Regions from separate parts of the Pseudomonas sp. J452 genome, predicted to be linked through region 1. Evidence: predicted binding sites of a transcription regulator. Region 1 holds the regulator's gene; each other region holds the start of a gene.
What was found. Region 1 encodes FliA, which starts transcription of late flagellar genes. Its sites were predicted from a motif close to CTAAAGTTTNNNNNNNNNNNGCCGNTAA; they were not measured.
Positions count from the first base shown of each region.

Region 1 (5,814 bases):
TTCCGATACCCGGCGACGGAAGAAGCCGGAATCGTCCACCACCAGGACCTTGACAGCCATAAACACTCCTGAGCGGTTGGCGTTGCCAGACCGCAATCAATCAGATGCGACGTGCGTAGCGCTTGAGCATACTCGGCACGTCGAGGATCAGGGCTATGCGCCCGTCGCCGGTAATGGTCGCGCCGGACATGCCCGGAGTGCCCTGCAACATCTTGCCCAGTGGTTTGATCACCACTTCCTCCTGACCGACCAGTTGATCGACCACGAAGCCGATGCGCTGGCTGCCAACGGTAAGAATCACCACATGACCTTCACGCTGCTCTTCGTAGCTGGCGCCACGCACCAGCCAGCGCTTGAGATAGAACAGCGGCAACGCCTTGTCGCGCACGATCACCACTTCCTGACCGTCCACCACGTTGGTGCGTGACAGGTCGAGGTGGAAGATCTCGTTGACGTTGACCAGCGGGAAGGCAAAAGCCTGATTGCCGAGCATGACCATCAGGGTCGGCATGATCGCCAGGGTCAGCGGCACCTTGATGATGATCTTCGAACCCTGGTCCTTGACCGAGTGCACGTTGATGATGCCGTTGAGCTGGGAAATCTTGGTTTTCACCACGTCCATGCCAACGCCACGCCCGGACACGTCGGAAATCTCGGTTTTGGTCGAGAAGCCCGGGGCGAAGATCAGATTGAAGCACTCGGTCTCGCTCAGGCGATCGGCCGCATCCTTGTCCATCAGGCCCTTTTCCACGGCCTTGGCACGCAGGATTTCCGGATCCATGCCTTTGCCGTCGTCGGAGATCGACAGCAGGATGTGGTCGCCCTCCTGCTCGGCCGACAGCACCACTCGACCACCACGTGCCTTGCCCGAGGCCTCGCGCTCTTCCGGCATTTCGATACCGTGGTCGACTGCGTTGCGTACCAAGTGCACCAGTGGATCGGCCAGCGCCTCGACCAGGTTCTTGTCGAGGTCGGTTTCTTCACCGACCAGTTCCAGGTTGATCTCTTTCTTCAGTTGGCGCGCCAGATCGCGAACCAGCCGCGGGAAACGGCCGAAGACCTTCTTGATCGGCTGCATGCGGGTCTTCATGACCGAGGTCTGCAGATCCGCAGTCACCACATCGAGGTTGGAAACGGCCTTGGACATGGCTTCGTCGCCGCTGTTCAGGCCCAGGCGCACCAGACGGTTACGCACCAGCACCAGCTCACCGACCATGTTCATGATCTCGTCCAGGCGCGCGGTATCCACCCGTACCGTGGTCTCGGCTTCGCTGGCTGCTGCTGGAGCTTTGTCTGCTGCTGCGGCTGGAGGTGGTGGCGCGGCAGCCTTGACCGGCTCGGCCTTAGCCGCAGGTTTGGCGGCCGGCTTGGCGACAGCAGGTTTGGCCGGCGGAGCGGCTTTCACCGCCGCTACAGGAGCGGCAGCCGGCAGCACGGCGGTTTCGTCGAACTTGCCTTTGCCGTGCAACTGATCGAGCAGTGCTTCGAACTCGTCATCGGTGATGTCGTCGCCCGCTGCCGCGCTAGCCGGCGCTTTAGCAACAACGGGAGCCGGCTCTTCCTCAGCGGCTACAAACTTGCCCTTGCCATGCAACTGGTCAAGCAGCGCCTCGAACTCGTCATCGGTGATCTCGTCACCGGCCTTGGCCGGGGCAGCCGCGGCCGCAGTTGGCGCAGCTACGACTGGCTCGGCGAACTTGCCCTTGCCGTGTAGCTGATCGAGCAACGATTCGAATTCGTCATCGGTGATTTCATCACCGGAAGCTGCCGCGGGAGCCGCGCCCTGCTCATCCGGCTCACTGATCGCTTCGAGCAACTGCTCGAACTCGCTATCGGTGATGTCACCGGAGGCAACCTCGGCGGGCGCCTCTTCGGCTTCCAGTTCCGCTTCGGGCTCGGCCACTTCATCCGCGCTTTCCGGGTCGGCCAAGCGCGCCAGCGCCGCCAGCAACTCGGGCGAAGCCGGAGTGACAGCTGAACGCTCGCGCACCTGGCTGAACATCTCGTTGACCGCATCCAGAGCCTGCAGCACCACGTCCATCAGCTCGGCAGTGACTCGCCGTTCACCCTTGCGCAGGATGTCGAAGACGTTTTCCGCGATATGGCAGCACTCCACCAGCTCGTTCAGCTGGAGGAAACCCGCGCCCCCTTTGACCGTGTGAAAACCGCGGAAAATAGCATTGAGCAGGTCCGTATCATCCGGTCGACTTTCCAGCTCGACCAGTTGTTCGGACAGCAACTCAAGAATTTCGCCGGCCTCTACCAGGAAGTCCTGGAGGATTTCTTCATCGGCGTCGAAGCTCATCGGTGCGCTCCAAAGGCTCTGTTAGAGCCTTAAAATCCCAGGCTGGACAGCAGATCATCGACATCGTCCTGATTGGATGCGACGTCCTCACGCTTATCGGCATGAATCTGCGGACCTTCACCCCGGGAAGGCTCTTTTTGTTGTTCTTGCTCGGCGCGTAGCGCCTCGTGGTCATGCTGGATACCAGCAAACCGATCGACATGGCTGGCCATCAACACCAGCTTCAGCAGATTTCCTTCAACCTCGGTGACCAGTTGCGTCACGCGCTTGATCACCTGGCCGGTCAGGTCCTGATAGTCCTGCGCCAGCAAAATGTCGTTCAGGTAACCGGAGAGCTTATGACTGTCGCGCTCGCTGTGGGCGAGGAACAGTTCGATACGTTTGGCCAGCTCACGGAAGGCCTCGGCGCCCAGCTCGCGGCGCATGAACTTGCCCCAGTCGGCGCTGAGGCTCTGCGCCTCGTCACCCAGATCATTGACCAGCGGCGCGCTCTGTTCGACCAGGTCCATGGTGCGATTGGCCGCTTTCTCGGTCATCTGCACCACGTAGGACAGACGCTCGGTAGCGTCGCTGATCTGCGAGATTTCCTGGGCGTGGGGATTACCGGGATCAATCTGGAAATTGACGATGGCGTTGTGCAACTCGCGCGTCAGCCGGCCAACTTCCTGGTACAGACCGCGGTCGCGGGTCTGGTTGAGTTCGTGAATCAGTTGTACGGCTTCGCCAAAACGGCCTTTTTCCAGGCTGTCGACGAGTTGCGTTGCATGCAGCTTCAGGGTCGATTCAAGCTCGCCCAGGGAGTCATCGTGTGCCATAGCGCCCTCGTGGCGAACATCAGCCATTAACCCGCTCGAAGATCTTTTCGATCTTCTCCTTCAGCACCTGAGCCGTGAACGGCTTGACCACGTAGCCATTCACCCCAGCCTGCGCGGCCTCGATGATCTGGTCACGCTTGGCCTCGGCCGTCACCATCAGCACCGGCAGGGTTTTCAGGCGATCGTCGGCACGCACCGCGCGCAACAGGTCGATGCCGGTCATACCGGGCATGTTCCAGTCGGTCACCAGAAAGTCGAAGCTGCCACTCTGCAGCATCGGCAATGCGGTCACACCGTCATCCGCCTCGGCGGTATTGGTAAATCCCAAATCACGCAAGAGGTTCTTGATGATCCGTCGCATCGTCGAGAAGTCATCAACGATGAGGATTTTCATGTTCTTGTCCAAGTCGACCTCCGTACAGTCTTAAACGTCACCGGCCCCCGGGGACGCCGCAATCGTGAAACCGGTAGCCCTTCAGCTGGCCCGCCACTCACCCAGACGCGCACGCAAACGTGCGGCGCACTGGCTGTGCAGCTGGCTGACACGGGACTCACTGACTCCCAGGACCTCACCGATTTCCTTGAGATTCAGTTCTTCGTCGTAGTACAGCGCCAAAACCAGGCGTTCGCGCTCTGGCAGGTTGGCGATGGCTTCAGCCAGCGCCGACTGGAAGCGCTCGTCTTCCAGTTCATGCAGAGGTTCGGTCTGGGTGCTCCCGGTGTCTTCATGCATGCCGCCATGTTCACCGTCCTGCATCAGGTCGTCGAAGCTGAACAGGCGGCTGCCCAAAGTGTCGCCAAGAATGCCGTAGTAATCCTCGAGACTCAATTGGAGTTCGGCCGCAACCTCTTGATCTTTAGCGTCTCGACCCGTGCGGGCCTCAATCTTTCTGATGGCGTCGCTGACCATGCGGGTGTTGCGGTGTACCGAGCGCGGCGCCCAGTCACCCTTGCGCACCTCATCGAGCATGGCGCCACGGATGCGGATACCGGCGTAGGTTTCGAAACTGGCGCCCTTGCCTCCGTCATATTTCTTCGAGGCTTCGAGCAGGCCGATCATGCCGGCCTGGATCAGATCATCCACCTGCACGCTGGCCGGCAGCCGCGCCAGCAGGTGGTAGGCAATGCGCTTGACCAGCGGCCCGTAGCGCTCAATCAGCTGGTGCTGGGAATCCTGCGCCTGCGCCTTGTTGTACATACGGAGTCCACTGGCTGCTGCTGTCATACCGCCGTTCCCGCGATCGGTTGCTGCACCAAACGCTCGACGAAAAACTCCAGATGGCCGCGCGGGTTGGCCGGTAAGGGCCACGTGTCGACTTTCTGGGCGATCGCCTTGAACGCCAGTGCGCACTTCGAGCGCGGGAAAGCTTCATAGACCGCGCGCTGCTTCTGCACGGCCTTGCGGACTGACTCGTCGTACGGCACGGCGCCCACGTATTGCAGGGCCACATCGAGGAAACGGTCAGTCACTTTAGTCAGCTTAGCAAAGAGGTTGCGACCTTCCTGCGGGCTGTGGGCCATATTGGCCAGAACACGGAAACGACTCATGCCGTAATCACGGTTGAGCAGCTTGATCAGGGCATAGGCGTCGGTGATCGAAGTCGGCTCATCGCAGACCACGACTATCACTTCCTGGGCCGCGCGAACGAAGCTGACCACGCCATCGCCAATGCCGGCGGCGGTATCGATCACCAGCACGTCGAGGTTGTCGCTGATGTCGCTGAAGGCCTGGATCAGGCCGGCATGCTGCATGGGTGTCAGTTGCACCATGCTCTGCGTGCCGGAAGCCGCCGGCACGATACGAACACCGCCGGGGCCCTGGATCAGCACGTCCTTGAGGTCGCACTCGCCGGATATCACGTCGGCCAGGGTGCGCTTGGCCGTCAGGCCGAGCAGCACGTCGACGTTGGCCAGGCCGAGGTCGGCGTCCATCAGCATGACCCGGCGACCGAGATCGGCCAGCGCCAGTGACAGATTCACCGACACGTTGGTCTTGCCGACGCCACCTTTGCCGCCGGTCACTGCAATCACCTGTACGGGATGCAAACTACCCATGTTTTCTACACACCTTGTCTTGCCTGGACTGGGCTGATCGGGCAACTACACCGACCTTTCCTCAACACTAGATCGCCTTGGCCGCTACCGCCTGCCCTAACCCGCCCGCCTGGCCGGATTGTGGTACAGACTGGTAAATACATCGGCCATGGCCTCTTCGCTCGGATCTTCCGCGGTTTGCAGGCTGACCGCCCGGCTCACCAACTGGTGGCTGCGCGGCACCTGCACATCGTCCGGAATCTTCGGCCCATCAGTCAGATAGGCTACCGGTAGATGCTGGCTGATAGCCAGCCCTAAAACTTCGCCGAGGCTGGTGGCTTCATCCAGTTTGCTCAGGATGCAACCGGCCAGGCCGCAGCGCTTGTAACTATGGTAGGCCGCCTTGAGCACCTGGCTCTGGCTGGTGGCGGCCAACACCAGGTAATTCTTGGCATTCACGCCGCGCCCGGCGAGGCTTTCCAGCTGCATGCGCAGGGCCGGGTCGTTGGCTGGCAGGCCGGCGGTATCGATCAGCACCACGCGCTTGCGCGCCAGCGGTGCCAGGGCCTGGACCAGCGACTGGCCCGGATCGACCAGAGTCACCGAAACATCGAGGATACGCCCGAGGGTCTTCAGCTGCTCCTGGGCACCGATGCGGAA
Region 1 is NZ_CP088294.1:3,378,820-3,384,633, reverse strand. It holds gene LRS11_RS15385 (chemotaxis response regulator protein-glutamate methylesterase) at 1-60, opposite strand, end outside; gene LRS11_RS15380 (chemotaxis protein CheA) at 101-2,305, opposite strand; gene LRS11_RS15375 (protein phosphatase CheZ) at 2,335-3,120, opposite strand; gene LRS11_RS15370 (chemotaxis response regulator CheY) at 3,140-3,514, opposite strand; gene fliA (RNA polymerase sigma factor FliA) at 3,596-4,345, opposite strand; gene fleN (flagellar synthesis regulator FleN) at 4,342-5,175, opposite strand; gene flhF (flagellar biosynthesis protein FlhF) at 5,272-5,814, opposite strand, start outside.

Region 2 (5,814 bases), 1.8 Mb from region 1:
ACCGGCTGGGCACCCAACAGGCTGCGCTCGCTGAGTGGCGCCCCGGCGGCCAGCAGGGCGGCGCGCTGCTCGGCGATCGGTACGCGCGCGGCCACCGCCTCGTAGGCGCCGAGGTGGGCGAAGGCCGGCTCGGCGAGCGCCGCCTCGACCCAGGCGGCCAGGCGCGGCCAGCGCTGGCCATCGACCCGGTAGCGGGCGAACTGGGCGTTGCGGAAGAAACTGGCCAGGGCGATGTCGGCGATCGACAGCGTGCCGAACAGCCAGCCGCGCTCCGGCAGCTGGGCCTCCAGGTAGTCGCAGATGCCCGGCAGGTCTTCCTCGTAGGTCTGCCGCAGCACCTCCGGGTCCGGCTCGCGGCCCCACACCGAGCGGCCGATCACCAGTTGGTTGAACAGTTGCCAGATGATCACCTGGCCCAGGCGGCTGTCGGCGTATTCCTCCAGCCAGCGGGCCTGGGCGCGCTGACCGAGGTCCTCGGGATACAGGCGCGGCTCGGGGTAACGCTCCTCCAGGTACTGGCAGATCACCGAGGAGTCGTTGAGCACCAGGTCGCCATCGACCAGCACCGGCACCTGGCGCAGCGGACTGAGGCGGGTGAATTCGTCGTCGCCGAAGAACGGCACGATGGGATCGACCTGGTAGGCCACGCCTTTCAGTTCCAGCAGGACCAGCACCTTGCGCACATAGGGCGACAGGTAGGAACCGATGATCAGCAGAGGTTGCGGCATAGGGGGCCTCGTGGTGCGGGAATACCGAGTGACAGCAAGGATATACCGGCGCGCTTACTCCAGACTCACGCCATGCTGCTGGTACAGCGCCTGCACCCAGCCTTCGCGGTACATCTGCTGCAAGCTTGTCTGCAGGCGCTGCAGCAGCGCCGGATCGACCTGCGGGTGGCAGGCGATGTCTTCCATCAGCGTCAGGAAGGGCAACACCTCACGTGGCTCGGGCTTGGCCCCCAGCGCGTGAACCACCGCCGCACTGGTCGCCCACAGGCGCGCCCGGCTGCGCTGCAGCATGCTCAGGTTGAGCGACTCCTTGTTCGAATAGAGCACGTCGAGCCCGACACCCTGCAGGTAGTCACCCGCGCCGGAACCCTGATGGCTGAGGATGCGCAGGCCGCGCGCCTGCTCCAGGCTGTCCAGCTGCAGATCGTCGTCGGCCTTGGCGTACAGCCCCAGGCGCGAGATCAGCAGCGGCCCGACCCAGGCATAGTAGGGCTCGCGCTCCTGCCGCCGCTCGACCAGCAACACGCATCCGTTGGCCTCCTGCTGGACCTTCACCAGCGCCCGCTGCAGCGGCAGAAAGCTCAACTGGTAGGAGATTCCGGCCCGCCGGAACAGCTCGCGGGTGAGTTCGGGCACCAGTCCGGCACCCTGGCCATCGAGCGTCTGCTGCACCAGCGGTGGGCGCTCCCAGGCGAACAGCTCGATCTCGGCCGCTGCGCTCGGCAGGCTGAGCAGGCCCAGCAACAACAGGCTAATCCCACGCACGCAAGGCCTCCTCGTACTTCAGGGTCCGGCCCGGCGGACGTTCATCCGCCAGTTGCGGCCAGGGCGCACCCGGCTGCGCCAACCAGTACTGCGCCCCGCGCGGCGGGTTGAGCTGCGGTGCACAAGGATTCTGCTGGCGCCGAGCCACGCCTTGCAGGTGCTGGTCGAAGGTGCCCGCCAGGTTGTGCAGGGCCTGCGCCGCGCTGAGCTGGCCACTGATCGCCGGGTGCAACTGGCGCCACCACAGGCTGGCCATGCCGCTGTAGTCCGGCACGTTGGCGCCGGTGGGCGTCCAGCGCCGCGCCGCGCGGCTGCGGTAAAACTCGACCAAGCCACCGAGACGCGGTGCCTCGGCGAGCAGGGCCGGAGAATCCAGGTCGGAGCGGCGGATCGGTGTCAGCCCGACCAGGGTCTTGCGCAGCGACACGCTCTTGGCGGTAACGAACTGGGCGTACAGCCAGGCCGCCTGGCGCTGGCGCAGCGGCGTAGTGTTCAACAGGGTCCAGGCACCGACATCCTGGTAGCCGGACTTCATGCCGTCCTGCCAATAGGCGCCGCGCGGTGACGGCGCGACCCGCCACTTCGGCTTGCCTTCGGCATCCACCACCGGCGTGCCGGGCTTGGTGTAGTCGGCGGTGAAGGCGGTGTACCAGAAGATCTGCTGAGCCACATGACCCTGGGCGGCGATATTGCCGGCCTGGTTGAAGCTCATCTGCTGCGCCTCCGGCGGGGCATAGCGCTTGAGCCAGTCGACATACTGCTGCAGCGCATAGACCGCCGCCGGGCTGTCCAGCGCGCCGCCGCGGGCCATGCTGGCACCCGCCGGGCGACAGCCCTCGACGCGAATGCCCCAGTCGTCCACCGGCAGGCCGTTGGGTAAACCGAGGTCGGCCACCCCGGCCATGCCCAGCCAGGCATCGGACAGGCGCCAGCCCAGCGAGGGGTCGTAGCCACCGTAGTCCATGTGGCCATAGACACGTTGACCATCGATCTCACCGACCTGCTCGGTGAAGAAGGCCGCGATGTCCTCATAGGCTGACCAGTTCTGTGGCACATCCAGTTCGTAGCCATAGCGCTCGTGAAATGCCTGGCGCAGCTCCGGGCGCTCGAACCAGTCCTGGCGATACCAGTAGAGATTGGCGAACTGCTGATCCGGCAGCTGGTAGAGCTTGCCGTCCGGCGCGGTGACAAAGGGCAGGCCGATGAAATCGGCAAGGTCGAGGGTCGGCGAAGTGACGCCGGCACCGTCGCCAGCGATGAAGTCGGAGAGCACCAGCACCTGGCCATCGCGAAAGTGCTGACCGAGCAGGTCGCTGTCGCTGACATAGGCATCGTAGAGGGGCAGACCGGTCTGCTGCTGAGTGCGCAGCTTGTTCACCACGTCGTCTTCGCCACTGATCTCATGGATCACGCGGATGCCGGTGAGCTTGCTGAACAGCGGTGCCAGCACCGTCGCCTCGTACCAGTGGGTAGGAATGTGCTCGGCGATGACGCGCACCTGCACCCCCGCAAACGGCTTGCCCGCGGCAGCGAACCAGGCCAGCTCCGCGCGCTGCTCGGCGGCCGGCAATGAACTGGGTTGCAGCTCGGCGATGGCTTCCTGCAGAGGGTTGGCAGCGTGGGTCAGGGTACTGAACAGCAAGACGAGCCACATCACGGAGCGCATTCGTCTCTCCTTTTTCTTATCTGGCCATTCTAGTGCGGCATCGGCCGTTCGTCCCTCCAAGCAACCTATACAGGCGCAAATATGGCGATTTGCCCCTGTTGGCGGGCAGAAACGCGGTTTTCTGGCTATAGCAATACGGAGGTCGGCCGACAGTTAGGGCAGACCATCCAAAAGATGCATGGTCAAACCATGACCAATAAGTGGCCTTTAGCCACTAACTGGCTTCCTGTACACTTCGCGCCCCCATTTGGGTACACCTGCCATGTTGAAGAATCTGTCGCTGACCCTGAAGTTGTCGCTGTTACCTGCCGTTGCCTTGTGCGGACTGTTGCTCTATGTGGGCTACAGCTCGTTGCAGCTGGCGGATAACGATGTGCGCCTGGTGACGCTGGAAACCCACAGTTTCCCTACCCTGGAGAAAGCCGACGCGGTGATCTTCCAGTTCTCGCGCCTGCCCGGCCTGTTCAACAGCGCGGTGGCCGCCGGCGAGCTGGCGACCCTCGACGATGCGCGCAAGGTGCTCGCCGAAATCGCCAGCAAGCAGCAGGAGCTGCAGGGCCTGGCCAAGGACAATCCGACCCGCAGCGATGAATTGCAGGGCTGGCGCAGCGCCATCCAGCGCTATGCCGACAATGCCCTGGCCGCCTCCGAGCAACTGGTCAAGGGCAGCGCCAGCTTCGAGGATCTGCGCCCCAGCCTCGACCGCATGGCCACTGACCTGAGCCAGGCGCAGCAGCTCGGCGACACCTTCCGCGCCCATGCCTACGAAGACTTCCAGACCACCCTGGCGCAGGCGCGCACCGACAACGCCACCACCACCCGCGTCGGCTATGGCCTGTCGATCCTGCTGGTGGCGCTGGTCAGCATCGGCTCGGTGCTGGTGATCCGCGGCATCATGGGCAACGTGCATGGCGTGATCGACTCGCTGAAAGCCATCGCCCGCGGTGAAGGCGACCTGACCCGGCGGGTCAACGTCGACTCGAATGACGAGATCGGCGAGATGATCCAGCTGTTCAACCGCTTCCTGGAAAAACTCCAGGGCACCATCCGCCAGACCATCGATGCCGCCAGCCCGCTGGGGCAGATGTCGCAGGAGCTGTATCAGCTGACCCAGGGCGCCAAGCAGAACGCCCAGTCGCAGCAGCACCACACCGACTCGATCGGCCGCGACATTCAGACCATGACCAGCAGCATCCAGGAAGTCGCCCACCGCTCCCAGCAGGCCTCCGAAGAAGCCAATGCGGCGGCCCGCCAGGCGGAGACCGCACGGCAGAACATCGGCAGCCTGTCGACCAGCATCAGCGACCTGGGCAGCAGCGTGATGAGCGCCGTGCAGGCCATGGAGCAACTGGAAGAAGAAACCCAGCAGGTCGGCTCGGTGCTTACCGTGATCCGCAGCATCGCCGAACAGACCAACCTACTCGCCCTCAACGCCGCCATCGAGGCCGCCCGCGCTGGCGAGCAGGGCCGTGGTTTTGCCGTGGTCGCCGACGAGGTGCGCAACCTGGCGCAGAAGACCGCCGCCTCCACCGCCGAGATCCAGCAGATCATCCAGCGCCTGCAGAGCAGCGCCAATGGCGTGCTCAACGTGATGACCAGCAACGGCGAGAAGGCCCAGGCCAGCATCGAGCGCTCGGTACAGGCCACCCAGGTGCTCGAAGCGATTGCCCAGGCCGTCGGCCAGATCAACCAGCTAAACGCCGGCATCGCCCAGTTCACCCATGAACAGATCGGCCTGTCGAGTTCGATCCAACAAGAGACCCAAGTGTTGCAGCAGGACGCACAAGCAACCGCACAGGGGGCCGAGGCCACTGCCCGTCTAGGCGAGCAACTGGTCAGCACAGGGGATCACCTGCGCTCGGCGACGGCCCAATTCCGCGTTTAAAACTGCTAACGGAGCACCTTTACATGACTACAGCACGCGTCCTTGGTCTGGCCATCTGCCTGGCCAGTACCCCAGCCCTGGCGTTGGAGCAAGGCGAATACCGGCTCAACGGCTTCGGCACGGCCGGCCTCACCTACCTGGGCGGCGAAGACGATAGCAAGGGCTACGGCGTCAACGGCCAGACCACCGACTCCTGGCGCGGCGACCAGCTGAGCAAGCTGGGTGGTCAATTCCAGTACGGCATCACCGACACCATCGGCTTCACCGCCCAGGGCACCATCAAGCCCGCCCAGGACGAGTGGCAGGCCAATGTCGAGTGGCTGTACCTGTCCTGGCAGGCCAGCGACAACCTGATGGTCCGCACCGGCCGCCTGCGCACGCCGGTGTACATGTACTCGGAAAGCATCGACGTGGGCTTCAGCTACCCCTGGTTGCGCCTGCCGGACGAGGTCTACAGCCAGGTCCAGCTGTCCAACTACGAAGGCGCCGACGTGGTCTACAACCTGCCGGTCTCCTTCGGCACAGTGTCCTTCCAGGTCGCTGGCGGCATGGCCAAGAATCGCGACATCTTCGCCGTCGATGACATGCACGACATCGACTACAACGACATCTTCGGCGGCAACATCAGCCTGTCCACCAACGACTTCGGTACCTTCCGCGCCGGCTACGTCGAGGCCGATATCAAGGCCAACATCGAAGACGACGTGACCCTGCCGTTCTTCGGCACTATCAACGTCAGCCTCAACCCGCTGGATCACCAGAAAGGCAAG
Region 2 is NZ_CP088294.1:1,571,203-1,577,016, reverse strand. It holds gene LRS11_RS07110 (glutathione S-transferase family protein) at 1-728, opposite strand, end outside; gene LRS11_RS07105 (ABC transporter substrate-binding protein) at 783-1,493, opposite strand; gene LRS11_RS07100 (ABC transporter substrate-binding protein) at 1,480-3,159, opposite strand; gene LRS11_RS07095 (methyl-accepting chemotaxis protein) at 3,422-5,044, shown strand; gene LRS11_RS07090 (porin) at 5,068-5,814, shown strand, end outside.
Region 2: a site for FliA is predicted at 3,285-3,312, ahead of LRS11_RS07095 (methyl-accepting chemotaxis protein). Genes of this name have one in related genera too.

Region 3 (5,814 bases), 2.2 Mb from region 1:
CCCCAGATTGGCGCGGCTACTGTCGATGCCACTCAGCGCACCATCGATCACGCCGATAGCGATCTGCGCACCGATATCCGTCAGCAGATCCAGCTCGTCGACCGTCTCCAGGCTGCTGCTGTTCGCCGTCACGCTGCCATCAAGGGTCGCAGCAGCGGCCTGGCTGGAAAAGGCCACAGCACTGCTGAGGCGCACCACGCCAATGGCCCGCAGTGCCGAATCATCGTCTAGGGTCGCCAGCGCCACCGTCAGCTCCTCGAGCCCCTGGTAGTCGAAGTTCTGCGCTTGCGCGGTGCCCGTGGCATTCGACAGGAAGGATTCCATGGCAATGTCGTCACCGGCCTCGCTGGTCAGCCACAGCTTGTCGCCCTCGACTCGCGCACTGATGCCCGTGCTGGTCGACCGGGCGTTGATCGCCTCGGCCAGCAGGCCGAGATCACCGTCCTTGACCTCGGCCTGGATGCTCAGCGCCTCGCTGTTGCGGCCATACAGGTCGAAGGAGTAGATGTCGTCGGCGCTGAACGTCAGTTGCAGCACCGTGCGCGCATCGGCCGTGACGCCGGTGGTTTCGCTCTGCCGGTTGATCGCCCGGGCCACCTGAATGGCCGAGCCGGCAACAGCGAAGGTCGTCGTGCCGCGGCCGGCAATGGTCAGCTGGCTGCTGACAGCGTTGTCCGCCAGCGTGCCGGCCTGCTCCAGCAATCCACCGAGCTGATCCGTGGTCGCGGCGCCGAGCGTGCCATTGACCAGGTCGTGGACGTTGCTGCCGAGGGTATCGGAGCGGTAATTGCCGAGGCCGATGGAGATGGTCTCAAAGGCGTTGGCGCCCACCTGGAAGAGCTGCGAGCCAAAGCTGCCGTCGAGTAGCTTGCGCCCAGCGAAACTGGTGGTCTCGGCGATGCGCGTCAGCTCCTGTTGCAGCTGCGCGACTTCCTCCTGCAGGGCACTGCGCTCGCTGAGCCCATTCGCGCCGCTGGCCGCCTGCAGGGCCAGGTCGCGCATGCGCTGGAGAATGTTGGTCGACTGCTGCAGCGCGCCCTCGGCGGTCTGCGCCAGGGAAATGCCGTCGTTGGCGTTGCGCACGGCCACGCCCAGTCCGCTGATCTGGCTGGTCAGCCGGTTGGCAATCTGCAGCCCGGCGGCATCGTCCTTGGCGCTGTTGATCCGATAACCGGTGGACAGCCGCTGCATCGAAACATCCAGCGCACGCGACGTCTCACTCAGGCTGCGCTGAATGCTGAGCGAGGACGCATTGCTGAGGGTTAACGCCATAAATTCAGTCCATTGAGCAGCGCCGGCTACCTTGCCGAGGCCGGCCAACCCATTTCGGGCTGGCACCTGCTCATCGGCCATAGCGCAGAATTCTTTAGCCCGAGCAGCCGCCACTCGTCCGCAGGGCAACTAGGCTTGCCTGCAGACAGCGGAGGATTGCCCCATGGCCGCGGTACCCATCGACGACGACGCCTGGCGCGCTGGCGCAAGCAACCCAGACCCGGCCGAAAGCCTGTGTGACGCCCTGCAAGCCCGCGCGCGCAGTGGCCAGCCGATGCAGGGTTTCCAGCTCAAGCATGCCGCGCTGAGCGGGATCGATCTGGTCAACCACGGCAGCCGCAGCGGCTACCAGCTGCACGCTGCCGACCTGTACCGCGCCGATCTGCAGAATGCCCACCTGTTCGCCCTCGACCTGCGTGGCAGCTCGCTGATGAAGGCCGACCTGCGCGGCACCAATCTGCACTGCGCCGATCTACGCGACTGCAACCTGCTGGGCATCCGCCTGGACGGTGCACGCCTGGACAACGTGATCTGGGATCGCCAGTTGCTGCAGGAGCGCCGCGGCCGCGAACGCCAGCGTGCCGGCGATAATGACGCCGCCCGCCAGCTGTTCGAGGAGGCCGAGGAAACCTACCGCAACCTGCGCCTGCACCTGGAAAAAGCCGGACTGTTCGAGCAGGCCGGGATTTTCTTCCACCGTGAGATGGTCATGCGCCGCCTGCAGATGCCGCGCTTCTCCGGCAAGCGCCTGCTGTCCTGGCTGGTCGACCTGTTCAGCGGCTACGGCGAGAAGCCGCTGAATGTGGTGCTGTTTTCCCTGGGCCTGATCTTCGTCTGCGGCCTGCTGTACTTCCTGGTCGGCGTGCGCCACGGCGACCTGCCGCTGCGCCTGGCGCTGGAGCGCGGCTGGCTGGCAAATCTCGGCGATCTGGCCGGCTGCCTGTATTTCAGCGTGGTGACCTTCACCACCCTCGGCTATGGCGACATCACCCCGCATGGGCTGGCCAGGCCGATTGCCGCCTTCGAGGCCTTTGCCGGCAGCTTCACCATGGCCCTGTTCGTGGTGGTGTTCGTGAAGAAGATGACCCGCTGAGTCCGTCCGCCCTGCGGCACTGGCCAAAGCCCGGACGTCATCTAGCGTTAAACACTGCAGAGTTCGGAAGAACAGGGACGTTTTAGCCCACCCGCTGTCATGCCTCTCCCCCGCTGTCCTGCCCAGACCGCCACAACCCACTAGGTTCGGCGGATTGCCGTATTTCAGCCAGGGAGCCACAGCATGAGCATGCTATTCATCACCAACCGCTTTCCGACCGCCTCGATCCAGACCGAGACCGGCCGCCCATTCGAGTTCGACCTGAAGAACAACGCGCCAAGCAACTCGGTGTACTTCTGCGAACGACAGAGCAAAAAGAAACTGTTCGAGCTAGGCAGCGAGGCACTCTTGAACAAGCTGCACGAAGCCAAGCAGCGGCAGATCCTGCTCTATATCCACGGCTACTCCAACCTGCCAGACGACGTATTCGCCGGCGCCGAGGAATTGCAGGGCCTTTGCGACAAGAGCAAGACCAACGAGGTATTGGTGGTGCCGGTGATCTGGCCCTGCGATGACGATATCGGCATCGTCCAGGACTACTGGGACGACCAGAAATCCGCCGACTACAGCGCGATCTCCCTGGCCCGCGCGCTGAACTTCTTCCTCAAGTGGCGGGACACGCGCGAGGAGCAGAAGCTGCCCTCCTGCCTCAAGCGCATCAATGTGCTGGCCCACTCCATGGGCAATCGGGTACTGCGCGAGACCCTCTGCGAGTGGGACCGCTATGACCTGGCCAATGGCGTGCCCATGCTGTTTCGCAACACCTTCCTGGTGGCGGCGGACATCGAGAACGAGTCGATCCACCGTGGCCAGCGCGGTGAGCTGATCTCCCACGCCTCGCGCAACGTGGTGGTGTATTACGCCTCCGACGACCTGGCACTGCGCGGCAGCAAGGTGGCCAACCTGAAGAACCGCATCGCCTCGCGGCGCCTGGGCCACAGCGGCCCGGAGAACATGGAGCTGGCACCGCAGAATGTCTACGCCGTGGACTGCGACGACGTGAACACGCGCTACGACAACCCCAAGGGCCACTCCTATTTCCGCAGTGATGAAAAGGGCAAGGCCGGCGTGGTGTTCAACCACCTGTTCGAATGCCTGCTCAATGGCCGGGTCTTCCCCGAGGACGAAACCAAGCGCTCGACCATCCTGCGTGGTTGAACGCTACCAGTTCCGCGTCACGACCCGCTGGCGTGACGCGGCCGGGCGCTACCTCTAACCCTGCAGCGGCACCCAGATATCGACATGGCCGCTGCCGGCCATCGGGTCGAAGTCGGCGCTATAACGTTCGAATTCCGGCGCGTCGGCGGCCTGCAGACCGGAGGCCGGCAGCCAGCGCTGAAAGATCGCGGTGAAGGTTTCGTGGATGCTGGAGATATGCCCCGCGTGGCGGAACACCGCATAGCGCCGCGCGGGCAGGCGCTGGTGGGTGAAACCGGGCGGCAGCTCGTCGCTGCGGCTCACCTGCACGCCGGCGATGTATTCGAAGCTGCCATCCTCGTCCGGATTGCAGCACAGGCCGAAGGTCTCCCAGCCCTGCTGCCCGGCGATGTTGCCGATATAGGGCACGAAGCGCTGCCACAGCGCGGTGATGCCTTGGGATTTATCGGCACTGAAACGAGCGCAGAGCCCGGCGATCAGCAGTTCCTCGCCGTCGACGAAGCGTGGCTCGGCCAAAGGGAAAGTAGGTGTCGGTTGCATGCGCATAGCCTCCCGCAGTTTGATTCCATTCAGGGCTCCGCTGGCCCGCAAGGCCTCCGGCGTGATGCCGAAGTGCTCGCGGAACGCGCGGGTAAACGCCTCGTGGGAGCCATAGCCAACTTCCAGGGCCACGCCAAGGATATCCGCCGCCCCACCCGCCAGCAGGTGCGCCGCTCGACTCAGCCGGCGAGCCCGCACATAGCGCATCACCGGCCAGCCGGTGGCCATTACGAACAGCCGCGCCAGACCGAAGCGCGACAGGCCACAGGTGCTGGCGATGGCGTCCAGATCGAGCCGGCCTTCAAGATCGGTTTCGATCAGCCAGAGCGCTTTGCCGACAGGGTCCATGAATACTCCTCACGAGATGCCGGCGCAGTATGCCGGGCTGCATCCGCGGGCATTTGATCGTTCTTGCGCAGCCGACAACCGCGTCAGCCATGGCGTGCGGCACTGGCCTGGACGATACGCTGGGCCGGCACGCGCAGCTGGGTCAGCAGGTAGTCGGCGAAATCGGGCGCGTAGCCCTGCACGGCGATGGCTCGCTGCATGCAGATCAGCCAGGCCTCGGCATGTTCACCGTTGATCGGCCACTGGGCATGAAAGCTGGGGATGGCGATCGGCCCGTACTTCTCGCCGAACAGCTTCGGCCCGCCGAGCCAGCCACTGAGGAAGCAGGCCAGCTTGTCGCGGGCCAACGCCAGGCTTTCGGGGTGCATGGCGCGCACCTCGGCGGCCTGCGGCAATTCGTCCATATAGCGATAGAAGTCGTCCACCAGGCGACACAGGCCCTCAATGCCACCTGCTGCCCGGTAGGAGGCGTCACCGACACCGTACTGCTCACTCATGCACCATCCTCTTGGAAAATTTACCGTGCGGCCTGCCGCTATAGAGACGGTCAGAACTTCTCCAGCATCGCGCACTGAACGTGCAGTTGCTCGATCAGCTCATCTGCAAATCCTCTACGAAGCAAGGAGGGGTTCCCACTTTAGGCCCCTGACACGTCGCAGGTTTGATTTGCATCAACCTGCGCGTGGCTCGTGGTAATCAACACCATCCAGAGCGCATAGACTCAGCGGCACATGCAACACTGCCCCACACCCAACGCTCGCCAAGGAAGACCGATGGAACTGCGTTTCAGCATGGATGCTGCCGCCCTGCAACAACTGACCGAAGACATCATAGCCAGCCGCCTGACTCGCCATGAGCACACCTTCGAACGCCTGGCGTACTGGCAGGCACGCCTGCTGGCGCCGCTGACCCTGGGCCTGATCGTGCTGGCACTGGCCCTGCTGCCGCTGCTGGTGCAGGGCCGTTATAGCGGGCCCAGCGCCATCGCCACGCTGCTGGTGATCGGTATCGTGCTCCTGCTGTGGCGCCGCGTTGCCGGGCCCTGGCTGCAGCGCGCCGTGCAGGCCGGCCAGCCGCGCAGCGCGCGCATCCGCCAGCACAGTGCCGCGCGCCTGGAACGCAGCCTGCGCCGACAGCTGAGCAAGAGTCTGACTCGACTGCGCGGCCTGCATGTGTGGACGCTCGACGAACAGGGCGTGCTGCTGTGCACACCAGACGGCCAACAACAGCGCATCGCCTGGCGCCAGCTCGAGTGCGTCGCCGAAAGCGACCATTTCTACCGCCTGGCCAGCCGAGCCCAGCAGCGCCTTGGGCTGGCCTACACCCTCAGCAAGCACAGCTGCGAAATGGACGCCGCCAGCTATCGGGCTGGCCTGGCACAGCTGCTGGCCCGCTGTCACAGC
Region 3 is NZ_CP088294.1:692,015-697,828, forward strand. It holds gene LRS11_RS03115 (flagellin) at 1-1,272, opposite strand, end outside; gene LRS11_RS03120 (ion channel) at 1,436-2,365, shown strand; gene LRS11_RS03125 (alpha/beta hydrolase) at 2,549-3,523, shown strand; gene LRS11_RS03130 (AraC family transcriptional regulator) at 3,578-4,411, opposite strand; gene LRS11_RS03135 (group II truncated hemoglobin) at 4,495-4,908, opposite strand; gene LRS11_RS03140 (hypothetical protein) at 5,185-5,814, shown strand, end outside.
Region 3: a site for FliA is predicted at 1,343-1,370, ahead of LRS11_RS03115 (flagellin). Genes of this name have one in related genera too.